Regions from separate parts of the Glutamicibacter sp. PAEs-4 genome, predicted to be linked through region 2. Evidence: predicted binding sites of a transcription regulator. Region 2 holds the regulator's gene; the other holds the start of a gene.
The links. The regulator HrcA, encoded in region 2, represses chaperone genes, less so after heat shock. The targets are predictions, from matches to a motif close to TTNGCACTCGNNNNNNNCGAGTGCNAA.
Positions count from the first base shown of each region.

Region 1: the regulator HrcA is predicted to act here: its motif matches at 2,124-2,150, upstream of groL (chaperonin GroEL).

Region 1 covers NZ_CP195017.1:581,300-584,708, reverse strand. Annotated here, with positions in the region: gene ACR9WD_RS02800 (DUF4031 domain-containing protein) at 1-185, shown strand, start outside; gene groL (chaperonin GroEL) at 288-1,925, opposite strand; gene ACR9WD_RS02790 (LytR C-terminal domain-containing protein) at 2,221-2,826, opposite strand; gene ACR9WD_RS02785 (DUF3263 domain-containing protein) at 2,869-3,159, opposite strand; gene ACR9WD_RS02780 (uracil-DNA glycosylase) at 3,316-3,409, shown strand, end outside.
Region 2 covers NZ_CP195017.1:1,790,419-1,793,827, forward strand. Annotated here, with positions in the region: gene ACR9WD_RS08450 (16S rRNA (uracil(1498)-N(3))-methyltransferase) at 1-227, opposite strand, end outside; gene dnaJ (molecular chaperone DnaJ) at 231-1,355, opposite strand; gene hrcA (heat-inducible transcriptional repressor HrcA) at 1,422-2,435, opposite strand; gene ACR9WD_RS08465 (DUF3097 domain-containing protein) at 2,563-3,409, shown strand, end outside.

The DNA.
Region 1 (3,409 bases), 1.2 Mb from region 2:
AGGCGGTCTACAAGGAGTACGAGCATCTTCCGCGCCATGTGCTTGCCGCCGGGCGCAGCAAGATCCTGGCCAGCTTGCTGGAGAAGGAACGGATCTACGGCACCCCCGCCGGATACCAGCGCTGGGATCGCAGCGCCCGGCATAATCTGCAGACCGAACTGGAACTGCTGCGCGGCTGGCTTTAGCCCGGTGCCCGTTGCACGCACAACGGCCGATGGCCCGGATCCCTTCTTGGAAGGATCCGGGCCATCGGCGCGTTGACTGCGTGCTTAGTGCATGCGGGAAGCTTAGAAGCCGCCCATTCCGCCCATGCCGCCCATGTCATCGCCACCGGCTGGAGCAGCGCCAGCAGGAGCTGGCTTATCTGCGACAACAGCTTCGGTGGTCAGGAACAGGCCAGCGATCGATGCGGCGTTCTGCAGTGCCGAACGGGTCACCTTCACTGGGTCGTTGACGCCTGCCTCGAGCAGGTTCACGTACTCGCCAGTTGCGGCGTTCAGGCCGTGGCCCGCAGCCAAGCCCTTGACCTTGTCAGCGACAACGCCTGGCTCCAGGCCGGCGTTCAATGCGATCTGCTTCAACGGGGCTTCGATGCCAACGCGAACGATATTCGCACCGGTTGCCTCGTCGCCTTCCAGGGCCAGCTTCTCGAAAGCAGCGGCGCCAGCCTGGATCAGAGCCACGCCGCCACCGGCGACGATGCCTTCTTCAACAGCAGCCTTGGCGTTGCGCACGGCATCTTCGATGCGGTGCTTGCGCTCCTTGAGCTCCACCTCGGTAGCAGCGCCGGCCTTCAGCACAGCGACACCGCCGGAGAGCTTTGCGTGGCGCTCCTGCAGCTTCTCGCGGTCGTAGTCCGAGTCGGTGTTCTTGATCTCGGCTGCGATCTGCGCCTTGCGGCCCTCGATGGCGTCGGCTTCGCCGCCGCCTTCAACGATGGTGGTCTCGTCCTTGGTGATGACGACCTTGCGAGCGGTACCCAAGACCTCCAGGCCGACGTTGTCCAGCGACAGGCCGATTTCCTCGGAAACAACCTGGCCGCCGGTGAGGATGGCGATGTCGGTCAGCATGGCCTTGCGGCGGTCGCCGAAGCCCGGAGCCTTGACGGCAACGGACTTGAACAGGCCACGGATCTTGTTCAGGATCAGGGTGGCCAGGGCTTCGCCCTCGACGTCTTCGGCGATGATCAGCAGCGACTTGTTCGACTGCATGACCTTCTCCAGCAAGGTCACCATGTCCTTGACCGAGGAGATCTTCGAGTTCACGATGAGGATGTATGGGTCCTCGAGAACGGTTTCCTGGCGCTCTGCGTCGGTGACGAAGTAAGCGGAGATGTAGCCCTTGTCGAAGCGCATGCCCTCTGCCAGCTCCAGCTCCAGGCCGAAGGTGTTGGACTCTTCAACGGTGATGACGCCCTGCTCGCCAACCTTGTCCAGAGCCTCGGCGATCAGGCCGCCGATCTCGGTGTCGCCTGCGGAGATCGAAGCGGTAGCAGCGATCTGCTCCTTGGACTCGATCTTCTTCGCAGCGGCGAACAGTTCAGCGGTGACGGCTTCTACAGCCTTGTCGATGCCGCGGCGCAGCGCGATCGGGTCGGCACCTGCGGCAACGTTGCGCAGGCCTTCCTTGACCAGTGCCTGTGCGAGCACGGTTGCAGTGGTGGTACCGTCGCCAGCGACGTCGTCAGTCTTCTTGGCAACTTCCTTGACCAGCTCTGCGCCGATCTTCTCGTAAGGCTCTTCGAGGTCGATTTCCTTAGCGATGGACACGCCGTCGTTGGTGATAGTAGGAGCGCCCCACTTCTTCTCCAGAACAACGTTGCGGCCGCGTGGGCCCAGGGTGACCTTCACGGCGTCAGCAAGGGTGTTCAGGCCGCGCTCTAGTCCGCGGCGTGCTTCCTCGTCAAATGCAATCATCTTAGCCATTGTGGCGTACGGTCCTTTCGGGACGATTTTGCGAAAATGCAACCGACAGACAGCGCCCGCGACGGACGAGTGGACCGGTGCGGCATCGGGCCAGCAACCGTTTCAGCTCTCGCTATCTGAGGTATTTTCCACGCTCCACGCGCCGCATCCGCCATCCAGCGCTTTGGACGTCCTGGTGAACGCAAAAGCCGACCGGCGTTAGCAGTCGCAACGCATGAGTGCTAATACAAATATTGGCACTCTCGCATGGCGAGTGCAAGCCGATCGGCTCTGAGCGTATGGAATTATGAACGAATTATTCGTTGAGCCCCAGGGTGTCGTCTGATCCCAAAACGACGGTGACCCGGTTCGGAATGTTGCTGGTCTGCAGGACTTCGTCGATATTCAGGACTTCTGCGGCTTTTTCAGCGGTGGTCCGGTAAGCCTCGGACATGTAGTAGACCGCGGACACTTCGGCCGGCTTGGTCCAGTTGTCGGCGACGACGCTGGTGAACCCGGCTTCGGTCATGGCTTCCTCGCCCGCGTTGGCCAGGCCGGCGACGCTGGCCGCGTTGTAGACGCCAATCAGCTGGCCATAGAGGACGTCCTCGTCATCGATGGTGCTTGATGGCGATTCGGATTCGCTCGGTGCTGCTTCCTCGGAGGACTCGGCCGTCTTTTCCTGGGATTGCGAGGTTTCGCTTTCAGCCGAAGTCGCAAGGGTCTCCTTGAGCTGCGGACCGAAGATGAAGGACAAGGCACCGATCACCAGCACGAGCACTGCGGTCAGCACTACCCAGCGCAATTTCCCACCGGTTGACTTTGACGCGGCGGACTGCGCCCATCCGTGGGCGTGGTGCGAACCCACACGGGTGCTGAATTCCGGAACGCGATCAAATTCGTCACGCGGGTAGTTGGTCATTCTCGTCCTTGCTCGAGGTCTGATTGGTCACGGCAGGCAGGGTTATCGTCCCGTGCCGACCTTACCGCCCACGCGACGTTTTGTAGAACGTGCTCTGCGCAGGCGCTTGACCAACATCGGGTCGTAGGCCAGTGCCGCGTCGGTTTCAATCAGCTGGTTCAGCAGCTGGTAGTAATTCGTCGGCGACATCGAAAACTGCTTGGTAATGGCTTGTTCCTTGGCCCCGGCATACTTCCACCACAACTTTTCCAGGTTGAGGATCTGTTGCGAACGCTCGTCCAATTCCGAATCCGGGTTCATCACGAAATCCGCCAGCAATCCATTCTCAGCCATACGTTCTCACCTCGGTTCTTGGATCGGTTTTCTCGGGTTTCGGCTATGCATGCAATCCACCACCGGTAGATATACCACCGATATTCTAACCAATCTGCTTGCCTAACACCGTGTGGCCGAGCACAGGCACGCCAGAAAAACGGCACAATTGCCTCTATGGACGATATGCAGCCAGCACTTTTCGACGCTCCCGAGCCAGCCGCGGCGCCCGTGTATGAAGCGGCGGATTTCCCGTTCTACCACGGCGCAA
Region 2 (3,409 bases):
TCCTCGGTGCGCCGCAGGACCTTGACGCGCAGCAGATCCTTGGCGGTGGCGACGACCTCCACGGTCAGGCGCAGCCCCTTGCCATCGAGCAGGTCCAGGTGCTCGCCGGCGGCGGCCCGCTTGACGGTGACCGCGTGGTGCGCCTCAGGGCCGTCGAGTTCGAGAACATCGCCGACAGAGGCATCCTGGCCCTGCTGGGCGTCGATGACGAAGCTGTGGTTGCTCATGGCCTAGCGCTGGTTCAGCTTGTCGCGCAGGCGGGAGAACATGCCGCCGGAATGCTCGACACGGCCGGCCGTCATTTCCTCGCCACGCAGCTTGGCCAGCTGCTCGAGCAGCTCGCGCTGCGCAGAGTCCAGCTTTGTCGGGGTCTCCACCTGCAGGTGCACGATGATGTCCCCGCGCTTGCCTCCGCGCAGGCGCGGCACGCCGAGGCCCGGCAGGGTCACGGTGTCGCCATCCTGGGCGCCCGGCTCGACATTGATGGCCTGCTCGCCGTCGAAGGTTTCCAGCTTCAGCTCGCAGCCCAGGGCCGCGGCGGTCATCGGCAGGCTCATCTTGGCGTGCAGGTCGGTGCCGGAGCGTTCGAACACCTTGTGGCGGCGCACGTCGACCTCGACGAACAGGTTGCCGTTCGGGCCGCCGCCCGGGCCGGCCTCGCCCTGGCCGCGCAGCTGGATGCGAGTGCCGGAATCGACACCTGCAGGAACGTTCAGCGACTTGGAGACATGCTCGCGCACGCGGCCTTCGCCGTTGCACTCCAGGCAGGGGTCCGGGATGGTGGTGCCGAAACCGCGGCAGGCGGCGCAGGTTTCCACGGTCATCATCTGGCCCAGGAAGGAACGCACCGGACGCTGCACCTGGCCTGCGCCATGGCAGATGTCGCAGGTGACCGGGCTGGTGCCCTCGCGGGTGCACGAGCCGTTGCAGGTCTTGCAGGTGACGGCGGTTTCCATCTCCAGCGGGTACACGGTGCCCTTGACCGCGTCCTCCAGGTCGATGGTGATGGTGATCAGCGCGTCGCGGCCCGGCTGGGTGCGCGATGCCGGGCCCTGGGCCTGGCCGCCGCCGAAGAACTGCTCGAAGATGTCGCCGAAGCCGCCAAAGCCCTGGCCGCCGCCACCGAAGCCCGGGTGGCCGTTGCCGTTCTCATCGCCGGTGGCGTCGTAGTTGGCGCGCTTGGTCTGGTCGGAAAGTACTTCATAGGCTCGGGTGACCAGCTTGAACTGCTCTGCAGCTTCATCGCTCGGGTTCACATCCGGGTGCAGCTTACGTGCCAGCTTCCGGTAGGCACTCTTGATTTCCTGCGGGGTCGCGTCCTTGGCTACACCCAGGGTCTCGTAATGCGAGCTCACGTTATTCGCCGTGTCCTTTCCTAAGACTCTTAAACTTCATTCGTGCCGGGCTGGCGCCCAGCGAGGCTAGCTAGCCAAAATCTTCGACAGGTACCGTGCCACCGCACGAACCGAGGCCATGGAGGTCGGATAGTTCATCCGGGTGGGGCCCAGGACCCCGAGCTTGTTGCGCACATCGGCGCCATAGGTCGTCGCGACCACTGCTGCATCCGAGAGCTGGCCATAGTGGTGCTCGGTGCCGATCGCCACGGCCACCCCGCGAGAATCGGCTTCCAGCTCGGAGAAGAGCTTGAGCAGCACCACCTGCTCTTCGAGCGCCTCGAGCACCGGGGTGATGCTCAGCGGGAAGTCCCCCTCCACGCGGGCGAGGTTGGCGGTGCCGGCCATGATGATGCGCTGGGCATTGGCTGCTTGGGCCATTTCTTCCAGCGCGCCGATCACATGCTCCACCAACGGGTCGGCCTGCTGTGCCGGGCTGAGCTCCATGCGGCCGAGCCGGCCGGCCAGCTCCGCCAGCTGCACTCCCCCGAAATTATTCAGCAGCCACGACTTCAGCTCGCCCAGCTCGTCATCGCTGTAGGAACGCTTGACCGGCATCATCCGCTGGTCCACCGTGCCGTTGGAGGCGATCATCACCATCAGCACCTGGGTTGGGCCCAAGCCCACCAGTTCGAGGTTCTTCAATGACGCGGTGTCATAGTGCGGCACCTGGATCATCGCCACCTGGTTGGTCAATCGTGACAGCAGGCGCACGGTGCTCTTGAGCATCTCGTCGAGGTCCGTGGAGTTATCCAGGATCTTGTTGATGGCGTCGCGTTCGGCCCGCGACAGCGGCTTCAGTTCGCCGATCTCGTCCACGAAGCGGCGGTAGCCCTTTTCGGTGGGGATGCGTCCGGAGGAAGTATGCGGAGCGGCAATCAGCCCCTCCTCTTCCAGCAAAGCCATGTCATTGCGGATCGTCGCGGCGCTGACGCCGAGGTTGTGGCGGTCGAGGAGCGCTTTGGAACCCACCGGCTCACGGGATTGGACGTAGTCCTCCACGATGGCACGCAGAACGTCCAAGCGTCGTGGCTCCGACATGACAGCACCTCCTTGGATTCCCTGTGCCCAGCCTTGGCACTCTAACCTGTCAAGTGCCAAGTCTAATACGTTCAGCTGTTGCTAGCATTGGATTTCGAGCGTATTCGATCACAGCGAAAGGCAGTACGTGGCTAATTACTCCTGGGGACCACGAGATCTCAGTGCACCGGCACCTCGAAAACTCCGCCAGGTCCCCGTGGAACGTGGCATGATCCTGGAAGATGCCACCTCAGGTTGGGTGGGAGAAGTCATCCGTACCGAAAAGTCCGGCGGCATGCGCGTGATCATGCTCGAAGACCGCCACGGCAAGAGCCGTTCCTTCCAAGCGGGCTTCGGGTTCCTCCTCGAAGGCGAACCGGTGGAAATTGTCGAGCCCGTCGCCAAGGCCGCGCCGCCGAAGAACCTGGTTTCCGCTTCGGGTTCGCGTGCCGTAGCGGGGCTGAAGGCCCGGGAGGCCAGGGCCAGCCGCATCTGGGTTGAAGGCAAGCACGATGCCGAGCTGGTTGAAAAAGTCTGGGGACACGACTTGCGTGTCGAAGGCATTGTCGTCGAACCGCTGCATGGCGTTGACGATCTGGCCGGAGCCATCCGCGACTTCGCCCCGTCGCCGCAGCGTCGTCTGGGAATCCTGGTCGACCACCTCGTCGCTGGCAGCAAGGAATCGCGTATTGTCGCCGAGGCGATGCAGGTTCCCGGTGCCGCCGATAACGTGCTGATCCTCGGCCACCCCTACGTTGACGTGTGGCAGGCGATAAAGCCTGCGACCCTGGGCATCAAGGCGTGGCCGGTCATCCCCAAGGGGGTCGACTGGAAAACCGGAGTGCTCAAGGCCTTTGGCTGGCCGCACGCTACGGCAGAGGATATCGGCATCGGATGGCAACGGCTGCTGTCCACGGTGCAGCATTACGGGCAGCTTGAACCGCAGCTGCTGGGCCGAATAGAAGAATTGATCGATTTTCTCACGACCGAAGATT